Regions from separate parts of the Bacillus sp. N6 genome, predicted to be linked through region 2. Evidence: riboswitches for the same ligand, from Rfam matches in the RefSeq annotation. Region 2 holds a riboswitch; each other region holds the start of a gene.
What was found. A riboswitch is a leader RNA that binds a small molecule or an ion and turns the genes downstream of it on or off. The one in region 2 is predicted to bind S-adenosylmethionine.
Positions count from the first base shown of each region.

Region 1: it holds a riboswitch for S-adenosylmethionine, as region 2 does, so the genes downstream of both, ACUXVC_RS15895 (M20 family metallopeptidase) here and ACUXVC_RS02045 (cyclase family protein) in region 2, are expected to answer to the same signal.
Region 3: it holds a riboswitch for S-adenosylmethionine, as region 2 does, so the genes downstream of both, ACUXVC_RS13245 (ECF-type riboflavin transporter substrate-binding protein) here and ACUXVC_RS02045 (cyclase family protein) in region 2, are expected to answer to the same signal.
Region 4: it holds a riboswitch for S-adenosylmethionine, as region 2 does, so the genes downstream of both, ACUXVC_RS01100 (peptide ABC transporter substrate-binding protein) here and ACUXVC_RS02045 (cyclase family protein) in region 2, are expected to answer to the same signal.

Region 1 is NZ_CM127843.1:3,085,338-3,089,558, reverse strand. It holds gene ACUXVC_RS15900 (AAA domain-containing protein) at 1-1,267, shown strand, start outside; SAM riboswitch class I at 1,344-1,445, shown strand; gene ACUXVC_RS15895 (M20 family metallopeptidase) at 1,534-2,739, shown strand; gene ACUXVC_RS15890 (Lrp/AsnC family transcriptional regulator) at 2,906-3,346, opposite strand; gene ACUXVC_RS15885 (SDR family oxidoreductase) at 3,516-4,221, shown strand, end outside.
Region 2 is NZ_CM127843.1:383,549-387,769, reverse strand. It holds gene ACUXVC_RS02055 (nucleotidyltransferase domain-containing protein) at 1-139, opposite strand, end outside; gene ACUXVC_RS02050 (PRK06851 family protein) at 252-1,361, opposite strand; SAM riboswitch class I at 1,511-1,623, shown strand; gene ACUXVC_RS02045 (cyclase family protein) at 1,709-2,341, shown strand; gene ACUXVC_RS02040 (hypothetical protein) at 2,476-2,856, opposite strand; gene ACUXVC_RS02035 (ATP-binding protein) at 3,086-4,221, opposite strand, start outside.
Region 3 is NZ_CM127843.1:2,591,211-2,595,431, reverse strand. It holds gene ACUXVC_RS13250 (ABC transporter ATP-binding protein) at 1-1,680, opposite strand, end outside; gene ACUXVC_RS13245 (ECF-type riboflavin transporter substrate-binding protein) at 1,691-2,239, opposite strand; SAM riboswitch class I at 2,379-2,494, opposite strand; gene ACUXVC_RS13240 (aspartate/glutamate racemase family protein) at 2,648-3,328, shown strand; gene ACUXVC_RS13235 (macrolide family glycosyltransferase) at 3,420-4,221, opposite strand, start outside.
Region 4 is NZ_CM127843.1:190,395-194,615, forward strand. It holds gene ACUXVC_RS01095 (peptide ABC transporter substrate-binding protein) at 1-449, opposite strand, end outside; gene ACUXVC_RS01100 (peptide ABC transporter substrate-binding protein) at 854-2,494, opposite strand; SAM riboswitch class I at 2,627-2,731, opposite strand; gene ACUXVC_RS01105 (aldo/keto reductase) at 2,884-3,717, opposite strand; gene proC (pyrroline-5-carboxylate reductase) at 3,719-4,221, opposite strand, start outside.

The DNA.
Region 1 (4,221 bases), 2.7 Mb from region 2:
TGTCGTAGATGAAGTGAGTATGGCGTTCGTTCCGCAAATCGCATTAGCTGCTTCACTTGGAAAACGTATCGTCGTTTGCGGTGATTTTTTACAATTACCTCCAATTGCGATGGCAAACCATGAACTCGTTCGCAAATGGCTTGGGGAAGATATGTTTTACCACGCTGGGATTGTTGATTCTGTAAATAAATCAGAAGCGCATCCGAACCTATTTATGTTGCAGGAACAAAGACGTATGCATGCGGATATATCGAAGTTTACGAATTCATTTATTTATAAAAACAGAGTATATGATCATCCGTCTGTTTCAGAGCGTAAAGAACTTGCGCAATTGCAGCCGTTCGCAAATGAAGCGAGTGTTTTATTTGATACGAGCCAAATGGGAGCTTTTTCGTTAAAAGATGCTGCTTCTGGTTCACGTTTTAACATTATGTCTGGTTTAGTAGCGATGCAAATGATGTTAATCGGATTGTTAGACGGTGTTCAGTCGATTGGTGTTGTGACACCTTACAGGGCGCAGTCACGCTTTTTATCGACGTGTATTAGAGAAATGTTGCAGAGAACGAAATATCAAAACATACCAGTTTTAGCGGCGACAGTTCATAAGTTCCAAGGTTCTGAAAGAGATATGATGATCTTTGATACAGTTGACAGTTATCCGCAGGAACGACCTGGCGTATTATTCTTTGATCACAAAAACCATCGCCTCGTCAATGTAGCAGTGACAAGGGCGAGAGGGAAGTTCATTCAATTATCAGATTGCCATTATATGCGTAAAAATCTTTCTAGAAAACAAGCGTTATCGCAATTAACAGCTCATATAGAACGTCATGGAGATGTGTATGATCGCACGACATCGAGACAATTGTGGGAACGGAAAATTTCGAAACGTTTACGCTGGTTTATGGAAATGAATCTTGAAGAGCCGAAAGGGCTATTAAAAGATATTCTAGCCGCAAAACGAAAAATTATTATTTCACTTCCAAGTACAAAACAAGTGGATAAGCGAGTATGGCAAGCGTTAATGCGTACAAATGCACAGATAACAGTTTATAGTGATGGACCAGTTCCACTGAAAAATGTAAAGTTACAAAGACAAAATAAAGCATTCCCGTTTATCGTAATTGATGATGAAATCTTCTGGGCAGGCGCACCGCTCACATCTCAAATGATATTTGAAGGTAGTACGGAATTTCCGTACGTATGTGCAAGACTGCAAGCACCAGAAACAATTGGTGTATTAAAAGGATTTTTAGATAATCGGTAAATTCGGATAGGAATTCCTTGACTTTTACTTGGAATGAACTTAGAATAAAAAATAATTTAATATAATTTTATGAAAATTCTTATCACGAGAGGTGGAGGGACTGGCCCTATGATACCTCGGCAGCGGATTCGTTATGAATACTGTGCCAATTCCAGCAAGGTAACTTGAAAGATAAGAAAGAAGCTCATTTTGACTGTATATACAGAAGCCTCTTTCTATCTTTTAGAAAGAGGCTTTTTTACGTGAAAATAAAAGGAGGAAGAACAATGGGAGCGACAGGAGTAACGTCACAAAGAAAAACAATTGAAGAGAGTATCGAAAGAAATAAGGAAAAGTACATAGAAACAAGTCATGATATTCATGCGAATCCAGAGATTGGTAACCAAGAGTTTTATGCATCTAGAACGTTAAGTTTATTGCTAGGCAGTGCAGGATTTCAGTTGCAGCACAATATAGCCGGACATGAAACGGGATTTATCGCGCGAAAAAGCTCTGGAAAACAAGGGCCAGCAATCGCATTTTTAGCGGAGTACGACGCTTTACCAGGACTAGGCCATGCGTGTGGTCACAATTTAATCGGCACAATTAGTGTTGCAGCAGCAATTGCATTATCAGAAACGCTTGAAGAAATTGGCGGGGAAGTTGTTGTGTTTGGTACGCCAGCAGAAGAAGGCGGGCCAAATGGTAGCGCGAAATCAAGTTATGTAAAGGCAGGTTTATTTAAAGACATTGATGCGGCGCTTATGATTCATCCGAGCGGAAAAACAGCGACAACGAGTCCTTCACTAGCAGTCGATCCACTTGATTTTCATTTTTACGGAAAAACAGCTCACGCTGCAGCTTCGCCAGAAGAAGGGATTAACGCATTAGATGCGGTTATTCAGCTTTATAACGGTATTAATGCACTTCGCCAACAACTTCCGTCAGACGTGAGAATTCATGGCGTCATTACAGAGGGAGGAAAAGCACCTAATATTATTCCTGACTATGCCGCAGCAAGATTCTTCATCCGCGCAGCAACGCGAAAAAGATGTGCAGAAGTAACAGAAAAAGTAAAAAACATTGCTGAGGGAGCAGCGTTAGCAACAGGTACAAAAGTAAAAATTCATCAATTCCAAAATGAAATCGATGAATTACTCGTAACAAAAACATATAACGATATCGTAGCGGAAGAACTAGAACTATTAGGTGAAGATGTAAATCGTAAAGAAAGAGTAGGGATCGGTTCAACCGACGCAGGAAACGTAAGTCAAGTCGTACCGACAATTCATCCGTACATTAAAATCGGACCAGATGATTTAATTGCACATACGAATGAATTTAGAGAAGCAGCACGTTCAGAACTTGGAGATAAAGCATTAATTACATCGGCAAAAGCATTAGCAAATACGGCGTATCGATTAATTACGGAAGAAGGGTTGTTAAAGAAGGTGAAGGAGGAGTTTAGAGAGGCGCAGAGGAATCAAGGGTAAGGGGATTAAAGTGCTCTTTTCAAAGAGTAATCTAATTAATAAGTAGAGATACAAAAAGAACATTGAAATATCAATGTTCTTTTTTGTTTACTAGTCATTGATTTTGTTGGTTTTTCTCAAGAAAGAGAAACTTTTACTGTTAGTGAGGATAATACGTATCCCTTTATCAAAACGACAATTTCTCCTCAAATTCACTCTTTAATACTATTAAAGGAGATGACAAGCCAAATTGCATTAAGGAGTCTAAAAATGCAGCGAGGGAATCCATCGAATCGCTCATGACCTTCATCATATAATTAAATTCCCCACTAATTCGAAATAAATCTGTTACTTCAGGAGCTGCATTACAATACTGGATAAAATCAGAGCATTGGCTCGTTTTAAACATGATGAATGCTTGAATGTTTTTATTAATTTTTGCAGGCTCAAATTTCGTTCGATAAGCCGCTATAACTCCTTGATCTTCAAGCTTGTTAATACGTTCTTTTACAGCAGGTTGCGTCATGGATATAATTCGTCCTATTTCTGAAACAGAAATTCTCGCATTTTCATACAACAAGTTCATAATTTTATGATCGATTTCATCCAGTTTTACGGCGTTTTGCATTGTGTAGCCTCCTTATTTTTGTTTTCTAAAGTAAATTACGAATTATAACTATAATATCATAAGCGAATGGACTAAATTCCCTATAAATCTATATTTAAAATGATTGGTGTTTACATGAAAATATAAGTATAGGTTTTTATCAAACGGAAATTTAGGAAGGATGGAAAAAATGAAGAATCTTGATGGAAAAGTAGCGTTAGTAACAGGAGCGAGTCGCGGAATTGGCCGTGCGATTGCGATGAGATTGGCGAAAGATGGAGCATTAGTTGCGATTCACTACGGTCGAAATAAGGCAGCTGCAGATGAAACGATTAGTGAGATTGAATCTAATGGAGGAAAAGCGTTCTTAATTGAAGCTGAACTCAATTCAATTGATGGTGTCAAAAAGCTAGTAAAACAGTTAAAGAATGAATTACAAATAAAAGTTGGTACATCAGAGATTGATATTTTAGTAAACAATGCAGGGATAGGTACACAAGGAACGATTGAAAATACGACAGAAGAAGTTTTTGATGAAATTATGTCTGTAAATATGAAAGCACCATTCTTTTTAATCCAGCAAACATTACCATTAATACGAGCAGAGGGCCGCATTATTAACATTTCATCAGCTGAAGTAAGGCTTGGTTTTACAGGCTCAATTGCATACGGCTTAAGTAAAGGTGCGCTTAATACGATGACACTGCCTCTAGCTAAACACCTTGGAGAAAGAGGTATAACAGTGAATACAATTATGCCTGGATATACGAAGACAGATATCAATGCAAAATTGCTAGATAATCCAGAAATACGAAATTTTGCTACAAACTCATCTGTGTTCGGACGAATAGGGCAAGTTGAAGATATTGCAGATGCAGTAGCATTCCTTGCTTCTT
Region 2 (4,221 bases):
TATAAACAAACCTAACATCATAATCGCTATCTTTCGATGGAAAACCCCAAGCACGACTCCCTGATTCTACCGCAAATAAAATTTTCACATCATTCTCTTTTTCAATTCTTTCTAACTCCAACTCGATTTTCTCTCTCATTGCATAACACCTCCATTTTTTGATTATTTCCTTGGAAATTCGACAAATACAATACTAATTTTACTACATACCAAAAAAACTGTCAGAAATTACTGACAGCCTAATGAAACGTCTATTGTTGCTTTTCGATTACAGTAGTAGCAATTCGTTCAAACTCTTTTTGAATCTCCTCTTTATATGCATCTACTATTGAAAAATCCATAGCAGCAATATAAATTCGTTCTAATTTATCACGAACCGATTTTGCTTTCGCTAAGAAAGACATCGCCTCATTCATTTTTGCTTTATATTGAATGGAGACATCACGAATTTCCTTCGCATATTTCTCATCCGTCCCTGGCGTAACAATAAGGGCATACATATCAATAATTTCATCACCCTCGCGACTTGGAAAATATTCATGTGGTGCGGTGCTATCAAAAATTGCAAATCCTAATTCTCTTACGATAACCATATCAAGACTATTCGGGTCAAATCCGCAATGATATACTTCAACTTCAAACCCTTTTTCTTCAGCTGCCTTAGCTAACTTTTTGAGCATCGTTGATTTTCCAGAGCCTGGGCGCCCTTTTATAAAATAACGATGTGGTAACCCTTCTGTTAAATTAGGAACAAAATCAACTGCTCCTTTCGGTGTAGCAGCTCCTAAAAAACGATGTTTTACAAGCGATTGTCTCCCGCTTTTATCTGCAAATAATTTCTGGATTAGCTGATTGGTTAGTTCATTTGCTTTATTAAAATCTATATTATCAATATATATCTTCTCCCACTCATCATGTATAACCAATGCCTCTTTAAAACGTGCGTAAGCAGACTGAAAAGCTTTGCTTGCTTCTGAAACAAATCTTTCAATTTCTAACTTCTGCTTTCTTAGTTTATCTGAGTCCCAAGCAATTCCTAAATTTATATACTCTTCAACAACTCCTGGCATTTTTGGCTCAATAACATGCGGCGATGTCCCATCAACAATTCCTACTTTTAATTTTGGGATAATTACACCATCAACCGATTTATTATCAGAAGAACAATGTAAAAATTCAATATCATATCCTTTTTCAATCCATTCACGACCTATTGCCTTTATTAAAGAAGATTTTCCCGTTCCTGGGCCACCCTTTAAGATAAATAATCTGTCTAATCCTTTTAAATTCTCTTCGTATAAATTGTGAAATCCCCTAGCTGTATTACCACCAGCATAATAATTTAATATATTTCCTGTCACTGCACTCACTCCTTCGCAGCATTCTATTTACATAAGCTACAATATGCGAGCAGCTTTATTTGGGTGAATACCTATTTTGTATTGCACGAAAAAAGGAAATGAATTACAATTTAACTATCGGAAAATTCCGATTTTAAAAACTGAATACTTCTTTATCAAGAGAGGCAGAGGGACCGGCCCTTTGAAGCCCAGCAACCTCAGTTTATACAAACTGAATAGGTGCTAATTCCTGCAAAATGCATTGCATTTTGGAAGATAAAACTCAACTAGCATGTAAAGCTCATCTTTCTTGATACTGAAGGATGAGCTTTTTATTATTTGAAAAACATATATTGGAGGTATGTAAAATGAAAGTAATTGATCTATCGCAAACATTTGAAAATAATATGTCTCAATTTCCTGGAACACCTAAAATACAACTAGAAGCTGTTACAAGTGTTGAAGAATCAGGCTATCAAGTTACAGATTTTCATTCTGTCGTTCATGTTGGCACGCATTGTGATGCCCCTGCGCATTTTATTTCAGGCGCAACGACCATCGATCGATTACCGCTGGATCAATTTGTAGGCGAAGCTGTTCTTATAGATGTAACACATATTCAAGAGCGAAAATTACCTAAGGCAGTATTGCATAATACTCACATAAAAGAAGGTGATATTGTTATTTTTCATTCTAATCTATCCACAAAATGGAATACAGAAGCTTATGAGAAGGAAGCATTTTATCTTTCTGAAGAATTAGCTAAAGAACTAGTGCGATTAAAAGTAAAATCTATCGGTTTAGATTTCATTTCTCCTGATGAAGTCACAACAGAAACATCACCGATTCATCACATATTACTAGGGAATAATATTTATTTAATTGAAAACTTAACAAATCTAGATGCTATCGAAGCAAAACGTTTCTTTTTCTCAGCAGCACCTTTAAAAATTAAAAATAGTGACGGTGCTTTCGCAAGAGCATTTGCTGTTATATTTTAAACACAACCTATAAAGTGAACCTTTAATCAGTGGAGGTTTTGTTCATCCCACACCTAACTTCTTTGCTTCCGCTGAATTTTGAAGTGGGGGTCTTACTGCCCAGCAAATAGCGGGATTAAAAGAAGCAAAGGCCACTACTGGTCTTTGCTTCTATATTTTCTATTTAAATTAAGAAAGAATTGTTCCACACGAGGACGCACCCAAGCTAAACAATCTATCTCTTTCTTCTTTGTGCAAGCTATCTCTTCTCCATCTACCATTTCAACAAGTTCTAGTTCTAACAGTTGCCTCGTGAATGCTAACATATTCACTTCTTCGGATGGATACTCTTCTTTTAATTTCTCCTCAATTTCTCCCAATAAAAAACCGTCACGCATCATTGCCAATGCATCAATCCAAAGTGGCGGCATTTCATATTTTTCTCCTGTAATTGTATCTTTTACAATATAATTCTTTTGCTCTTTTCGAAATTGAATCGTGTGTAAACATACAGTCGAATTTAATGTTAATTCCATCATACCACCTCTTTCATAATATCTGCATAGAAAAAAGGATGCGCGTGCACCCCTTCTTATCTTTTCATAACACTACTGAACCGTTACATGAGCAATCAATCTCATGTCGATATTTTCCTCCATTATAAACGAAGTATTTTATAAAAAAAACCCTTCTTGAAACATTTTATAAAATGTTTATATTTACACAACAAGAACACTTTTCTGAAAAATCTTTTCTCCCAATACATTAAACGGTCGGCAGAAAAATTTCTACTTTCGTTCCTACTCCTAGACTACTTTGGATCGTGATACTCCCTTGATGTTCCTTAATAATTTTATATGTAATCATTAATCCAAGTCCTGTACCAGTCTCCTTTGTTGTGTAAAACGCCTTGCCGATTTTTTCTAATTTATCATTCTCTATACCAAATCCTTGGTCTTCAACAGAAATACACAAATGTCCTTGCGTTTTTTGATATGCACGGATATGAATTTCTCCGCCCTCTGGCATTGATTCTATTCCATTTTTAATGATATTTAATAACACTTGTTTTAATTGCTTATCATCACCGTTTATAGCCGGTAAATTCCCATCTACTTGTATATGACATTTAACTCTATATTGCGTTGCATAACTTTCCATTAGATGCACAACATATAGAAGGATATCTCGTATATTACACCTTTCATAATTTGTTGGCTTTGGTTTTCCTAACAACATCAATTCACTAACAAATCCATTAACCCTTTCAATTTCTTGTAGCATAATGTCGTAGCTCATCGTATCAGTTGGATTTCTTTCTTTTTGCATTTGCGTAAACCCTTTTAACGCTGTTAGCGGATTTCGAATTTCATGGGCAATTGTTGTAGACATAGTCCCAATCACAGCTAAATTTTCCGTCTCTTTCATATTGTTCATCATTTCAACCACTGTTCTTACATAAGATTGAAATCGTTTTAATAAAGAATGTGAAATAATGAAATAGAATATACATAAAACAAGTGGAATTACCACTTTTAAATCTTGTAATAGCAATGTGAAAAATACGTACTTTCCAATTACACTAAAGGACACTAAATAAAAGTATTTTCTATTCACGAAAACTGGGGCAAATAAAATTAATAACATTTCTACCATACTACCATGTTCAAAAGGTCTATCCGTTCGCAAATAAATCATTAAATTATTCACAAGATTGATAAACATGTACCCAAATAAAAATAAATATTTTACAGAATATACATACCCTCTTTTTTGAAGATATATAGAAATAGGAAATAATGCTATTACAAATATAGGCACACCTATCCCAAGACTACCTTCTGGCCAACCTACCGCTGTTCCACTAATATTCATAGCAGGATATACAAAATAATATATAG
Region 3 (4,221 bases), 2.2 Mb from region 2:
ATTACTATCTAAATAAAGTTCCATAAATTTTTCCGGACATGCAATCCCACTAAATTTAACAAGCTTGGTTAAAGAACTCTCTCTTAAGTTAGCTATTTGTAACGTTTCTTGATCACCAAATACATTAGACACTGTATTATCCGCAATAATTTTCCCTTCATGTAGAACTACTGCACGGTCTGCATATTCTAGTGCGAGATTCATATCGTGAGTGATAAAAATAAATGAAATACCCTTCTTAGCTAGTTTTTTAATAAACGACATAAATTGTTTATAATGATAATAATCTTGTCCCGCTGTCGGTTCATCTAATATGATAAGCTTAGGATTTGTTGTTAATACAGATGCGATTGTTAATCTCTTTTTTTGCCCATAGCTTAGTGCTTGAATTGGCCAATTACGAAATGGATATAAACCACAAATTTTTAAAGTTCCTTCTACTCTATTCTTAATTTCTTCCTTAGAAAAATTATGTAATGTTAATGTAAATGAAACTTCTTCAAAAACAGTAGGCTGTGTAATCATATGATTTGGATTTTGCATCACGTAAGATATGATTTCCCCACGTTTACGAATAGACCAAGAACTAATATTTTCACCTTCTAACAAGATTTTCCCATTTTTCATTTTGTTTATGCCTATAAGACTATGAGCTAATGTGGATTTCCCTGCTCCATTATGTCCCAACAGTGCCACAATTTCTCCTTCATATATTGAAAGGTTTACATTTTCTAATACTTTTTGTTTATTAGGGTATGAAAATGATAAATTCTCCACTTTAAGTAATTCCTTGTTTTTAGTATTACCTTTTAATATGACTTGTTTCTCCATCCACTCTTTTAGAACGTTACCTACCTTTTCTTTTTGAAGGTTTTCCATTGGATATATTACGTCATTATTACGATCAAAATGTAATCTCTTTAATGCTTCGATGTAAATAGGCTCTCTTAAGCCAATACGTGGCAATATATTTGACGCTAAGATTTCTTTTGGTGTTCCTATTGCAATGACTTTACCTTCATCAATTAATATAACTTTGTCTAAATCCAGCTTTAAAATTTCTTCTATCCTATGTTCGATAATAACAATCGTTTTATTATATTGCTCATGTATATCTTTCATAAGTTCTATCGTATGTACGGCGCTTAGTGGATCTAAGTTCGCTAACGGTTCATCGAACAATAATATATCCGCATTTGTTGTTAATAAACCAGCTAGAGAAACTGTTTGCTTTTGACCTCCTGATAATTCATGTGGACTTTGTTTATGAAACGTATGCATCTTCACCTTTCTTAATGAGTCCGAAACAATCTTTTTCATATCATCTTGCTTTACACATTCATTTTCTAAATAAAAAGCTACATCTTCTTCTACTGTCAGACCAATAAATTGAGCATCTTGATCTTGCAAAATTGTTCCTACCTGCTTACTTTGTTCAAAAATACTTCCTTCCCTCGGGTCTTTACCGGCAATTAAAACGTTACCTGTACTAGTCCCTTCGTAAGAAAATGGGATTAGCCCATTTATACAATGAGCTAATGTCGACTTTCCTGAACCACTTCGTCCAGCAATTAGTACTTTTTCCCCAGGGTATATATGAAAGGTAATATCACTTAAAGTAGGCTGCGCAGCATGCCCATATTGAAAGGTGAATTGTTCAAACGAAATAATTGGTTTCATGTTAACATCCCTACTTTTCAATTTTTAAATGTGTATGTTTCTTATTAGATTTTGTCAAGCCAATTGTAAGTGGCAATCCAACTACTAAGAAAACGATAACATCGGAAATTGTTGCTCCTAATACTTGTATAACAATTTTGTCAAATGGTTCTCCCATCACAATAATATCAAATGCCCCAGCAAATATAATAGCAATGACAATACCAACTAACCCAGTAATTGCTAAATAAGAAATATGCCCCTTGTTAAACGACCCGTTTTTCACACTAAAACCAACTCTTTTTTGAATAAGACCCATCGAAAAACCAATAATCCCTGAACTAATAACCCAGCCCCACCAAATCCCCCATCCAGCAATCGTATCTGTTACGGTATGACCGATAAGTCCGATTAAGAGTCCTGCCACTGGACCAAATAATGCTCCAAAAACAGTTAATATAGCTAATGCTGGTTTAATAAATGTATTCGGTGCAATAGAAAATCCCCAAAGTCCTAATATCCCGTATAATGCTGCTCCAATACCGATTGCTACTACTAACTTTGTTGATAATTTGTTCATTACAATTCCCCTCTCATATTAGTCAACTTTTATTACTCTATATTTAATTTAAAAATGAATTATGCATCTACACTCCCTTTCTATACAACAAAAAATGACCTCTTATATAAGAGGTCATTTTCTTTCACGTTCAAGAATCCTCTTATCTTTCAAAAAACACAACGTGTCCTCTGCGGAATTAGCACCTTCCTATAAAATTACATAGGGGTTGCTGAGGTTTCTTAGGGCCGTTCCCTCCACCTCTCTGGATAAGTATTAATTTGTAATTCGTATTATGGCACTAAAGAATGTAAATTTCAACACTTTTCTTACTATTTTTATTTTTTGTTAAATGGCGCATTTAAATCATTGTATTCTTATCGGAATTGTGAAATAATGAATTCAAAATCGTTTCGGGAGGAATGCATTATGAAAGTGATTGGTTTGATTGGAGGATTAAGTTGGGAATCTACATCATTATACTATAAACATATTAATACGCTTACACTCTCTCAATACGATCAAAATGCGAAGCTAATTTTATATAGTATGGACTTTGGTGAAGTAACTACTTTATTACAAAACCATCAATATGAAGAAGTGAAAAATGAACTAGTTACAGTTGCAAAGAAAGTTGAAAAATCTGGGGCTGAATGTTTATTAATGTGTTCAAATACTGTACATCTATTTGCTGAGGAGGTAGAACAAGCAATATCTATCCCGCTTCTTCACATTGGTGATGTAAGTGCTAAAAAAATGGTAGAACAGAATATAAAACGTATCGGACTATTAGGAACAAAACAAACGATGGAGCAAGATTTCTATAAATCACGATTAGCGAAATATAACATTGAGACAATTATCCCCAATGACGAGGAAAGAACTTTTATCCACCATGTCATATTAGATGAATTAAGTAGAGGGATCATTTCAGAAACATCTAAAGAAGAGTTATTACAAATTACAAAATCATTAATTCAAAATGGTGCTGAAGGTATATTATTAGGCTGCACTGAAATACCTTTACTCATCTCCCAAAATGATCTTACTGTTCCCGTTTTTGATACTGCTTTTTTACATGCAAATACTGCTGTGCAATTTGCTGGATAAGAATATACAAGCATAAAGGTGAGAACCTCTATGCTTGTATACAGTTACGACTATTTATCCCACTATTTATGGGCAGTAAAACCCCTTCCGATTAAAGTTTTACTTTATTTAAAAGAGATTCAATAACTGCAATTGCTTCTTTTGAACCACCACATTCTAAAAAGCTATCATTCAGTTTTCTTATACCATGTTTATACTTTTCATTTGAAAGAACATCTGTTACGGCCTCTTTTAAAGTGTGTACATTAACATGCTCTTTCAATAGTCTATGTGCCGCTTCAAGCTCAGTTAATCTTTGCGCTATCATTGGCTGGTCTTTATCATGCGGTATTATTACAAATGGGACATTATAATGAATTGCATCGTGTACGCTATTCATACCGCCATGTGTAATAAAAACATCTGCTTCATTTAATATTTCTGATTGAGGTACGTATGGAGCAATTATAAAATTATCTGGTGCTTTCTTAATTTTAGAAATATCATTTCTATCACCAATTGCCATTACAACTATCCCATCAAAATCTGAAAAAGTATCAATACAAGTATTAAAGAATGGTTCGAGTCCTTCAAGCAGTGTTCCCATTGAAATGTAAATAACTTTCTTTTCTTTAAGTGATTCCAGTGGAAACTTTATATTTGTTTTACGCTTTGAAATACTCGGTCCAATAAAAATGTTATTTTCCCCGAACGATTCGCTATTAGGTTGAAAATAACGACTTGTGTATACGAGACAAACATCACCCTTATTATTCATAAATTGAAGATTATTCTTTGGTTTTACTCCAAATTTATGTTCCATCTGATTTAGTAATTTTTCAGAGATTTCCTCTGGTTGGAATGGCATATCTGCATTTGGATGAAAAGGTAATGTCTTCAAAAATTCTGGCGGA
Region 4 (4,221 bases), 190 kb from region 2:
TGTTTCGCATTCTGTACATCGAAGAATAAGAATGCGTATTCAGCTGCTGTATCAGGATTTACGGCACGTTGCCAAGCAAAGACGAAGTCCTTTGCTGTAACAGGAGTACCGTTTGACCATTTTGAATCACGCAGATGGAATGTATATTTTGTTTTATCGGGACTAATGTCAACCGACTCAGCAACACCAGGAATCGGTTTATTATCTTCTCCCATTGCATATAAGCCTTCAAAAACATTGCGCATTACATTCATGGATTCCCCATCCGTTGCTTTTGCAACATCCATTGTTGGAATTTCTGAAGCGAATGATAAGTTAATTGCTTGTTTATCAGGTACTTTATCGTTTGCTTTCGCTCCGCCTGCATTATCTTTATTTCCCCCGCAAGCAGTTAGTAATAGACTTGCCCCTAAAACAGATGCAACAACAGGTACAACTTTTTTCTTCATTGTTCGTTCCTCCCTAAATGTGTTGTTCGTAACGTCATAATGTCCATGTCTTGAAGTGGCTATAGAAGGAGATGGAACCTATTATAAATATTTGTTTATAGGTAATCAGGTGTTCTATATGTATATACATGTTGAGCTATAATCTATCGTTATATGTTTCAACTTAGTAGACATTATATTTTGATGGTGAAATATTTTGTTTCTTTGATTATTTAGAATATTAACACTGGAAAGAACTATATGTCAATAATAAAAATAGAATGTTAATTTCTTGGAATAATATATTAAAAAAGTATATTCTCTTGTGTGAGAGAACCTACTTTTAATATATTTTGCTAAAAAAACAATTGGTGTGGGCTAATAATAAGTGGGGATGAAGAACCCCCACTTATTACGGTTTTACTTTATTTTTCAATTTTTGCCCACTTGAAGTTTAATTGACCCGCAAAGTCTACTTGCACAATTCCTTTCACATAAGAACGTTCTAAATAAGATTCGCCTTTTTGGTAAAGAGGAGCGATAACAGAGTCTTTAAATAATATTTTCTCGGATTCTAGTAATGCTTCCCAGCGAGCTTTTTCATCACCAGCTAAAGTTGTTTTCACTTTTGCTATTGTTTCATCGAATTCCTTATTAGAGTAATGATCTAAGTTATAAGGGTTATTCGTTGTAAATAGCTCAAGGAATGTAATTGGATCCGCAAAGTCAGGGCTCCAGCCGTCAATTCCGATTTCGTAGTCACCTTTTAATAAAAGCGAAACTTGTTGCTTACGCGGTTGCGGTTTTATATTTACTGTTAATCCATCTAGATTCTTTTCTAGTTGCCCTTTTAAGAATTCACCAGTTTTCTTATCAAGGTCAGCATCACTCGTTAATAATTCTAATGTTATCTTTTCAGAACCAAGCTCTTGTTTAGCTTTTTTCCATAATTCTTGTGCAGATTTTGTATCAACTTTTGTTAAATCGCCGTTTGCAGTACGGAAGTCTTTTCCTTCAGGTCCTTTTGCAAAGTTTTTTGGAACGAGACCAAATGTTGGTGTAGAGCCATCATTTAATAACGTATTTACAAAGGATTTTCTATCAATTGTTTGATCGATTGCTTGGCGTGCAGAAACGTTTTGAAGTACTTTGTTTTGTTGATTCATGCGTAAAAATTGTACGCCTACATTTGGACGTTCTTTAAAGTTAGCATCTTTTTTATATTTATCAACGAAGTCAGATGTTAGTTTTATACGATCTAATTGTTTTGACTCGAATAAATTTACTTCTGTTGATTTTTCTTTTACGACGTTAAAATTGATTTCTTCTAGTTTGACAGTATCTTTATCCCAATAAGTAGGGTTCTTCTTAAATTTAAAGCTTTGTTCGTGCTTCCAATCGCTTAGTGTAAAAGCTCCATTGTACAAGATTGTATTATCTTCTAAAGCGTACTTATCACCTTGTGCTTTAAAGAATTCCTCGTTAATTGGTAGAAATGTTGGGAACGCTGTTAAGCTAATAAAATACGGAACAGGACGCTCCAATTCTACCTCAAACGTATGGTCATCAACTGCTTTTACACCAAGTTGGTCGGCTGGAAGTTCTTTGTTGTTAATTTTTGTTGCATTTTTAATATCAAAGAATAGAAATGCATATTCAGAGGCTGTTGCTGGATCTACGGCTCTCTGCCAAGCGAACACAAAATCTTTCGCTGTAACAGGAGTGCCGTTTGACCATTTTGAATCTCGCAAATGGAATGTGTATTTCGTTTTATCGCCACTTACTTCATGAGATTTTGCAACACCAGGAACAGGTTTGTTACCTTCACCAAGATTATACAAACCTTCAAATACGTTTCTCATTACTTGACCAGAATCAGTATCTGTAGCACGGGCCGTATCCATTGTTCGTATTTCAGTAGGTGAAGATAAATTTAAAACCTGTTTGCTAGGTGCCTCGTCTTTTGCATTTGCTCCGCTTGCTTCGTTTTTATAACTACCGCAACCAGTTAATAAAATACTTACTCCTACAACTGATGCAATACCGGGTACAAACTTCTTTTTCATTTGATTTTCCTCCTAAATAATTAAGTTTGGATGATGATGAGGGAAATGAAAAATAAAAAATCCCTCTTTTCATATTGAGAAAGAGGGATTTTTACGTACAAGTTATGCACCCGTATATAAACGAAGTCCCTCATTCTATCTTTCAAGCATAAAGCTTGCAGGAAGTGGCACAGTATTCAAAATGAACCTGCTGCCGAGGTTTCAAAGGGCCAGTCCCTCCACCTCTCTTGATACAATGAGTAAACGAATAAATTTTATTAATTTTTGTGTTTCTTTGATAATTCAAAATCTTACACCTTGAATAATGAAGTGTCAACCAAATGAAATATAGTTTAAATTTTCAGTTTTCTTAAACGAAAAAACCACTGCATATGGCAGTGGTTTTTCTACTAGAAGTTAAAGTTATCTGGATCTGGACCAACGCGACGATCTTCATTTAAAGCTTGAATTGCTTTCATATCATCAGCACTTAATTCAAAGTCGAAGATGTTTGCATTTTCAATAATGCGATGTTCTTTAATTGATTTAGGGATTGTTACAACTTCGTTTTGTAAATCCCAGCGTAAAATAATTTGCGCAGTTGATTTATTATATTTTGTCGCAATTTCTTGTAACGTTGGATTATCTAGTAGTTGTCCTTGCATTAATGGTGACCAAGCTTCAAGCTGGATATTATGTTCTTTACAGAATGCATGTAGCTCTTCTTGTGCTAAACGTGGGTGATATTCCACTTGGTTGATCATTGGCTTAATTTCAGCAATTTCAAATACGTCTTGTAAGTGGTGAATGTGGAAATTACTCACACCGATAGCGCGAACACGGCCATCTTTATAAAGTTTTTCTAATGCTTTCCATGATTCAGTATATTTCCCTTTTACAGGCCAATGTACTAAATATAAATCTAAATATTCTAGACCTAATTTCTCTAATGTAGTTTCAAATGCTTGAAGTGTAGTTTCATATCCTTGATCGCTATTCCATACTTTTGAGGTAATAAATAATTCTTCACGTGAAACACCGGATTCACGAATCGCTTGTCCAACGCCTTCTTCATTTTGATAGATTGCTGCAGTATCGATGCTGCGGTAGCCATTTTTAATTGCTGCTTTTACAGAATCAATTACTTCTGAACCATCTTCTACTTTAAAAACACCTAAACCAAACCAAGGCATTTTTACACCGTTATGTAATGTTGTATAATCTTTTAAACTTGTTAAAATCATATTATTTCCCCCTAGCTTTTTTGTTTGTTGCTTCTACTGCTTTTTGAATTGCCTCTGAAAAATTATATTCGTATAAAGTTTTGAGACCCTCAGCTGTGGAACCACCTGGCGTTGTTACTTGTTCGCGGAGGTTAGCTGGATTTTGCGTTTGCTCGAGCATAGAAGCAGAGCCAGAAATCATTTGAATGACAAGATGTTTTGCGGTTTCTTCATCGACTCCATAACTTTTTGTTGCTTCAATTAAGCTTTCAGCAAAGTAATAAAGGAAGGCTGGTGCACTTCCAGTAACTGCAGTAAGCTGATGAACTTCTTCCTCAGTACAAAGTTGCGAAGTACCAATACCTCTTAAAAGCAGTTGCAGGGTTTCTTGATGCATCTCGGTTACTGATTGTCCTATTGTATATAAGGAGATAGACTTTCCAATTTCAGCAGCTGTATTAGGCATAATCCAAGCAACAGGTGTGCCTTTTGGGAGTCTAGCTTCTAAATAAGATGGTCCAATGC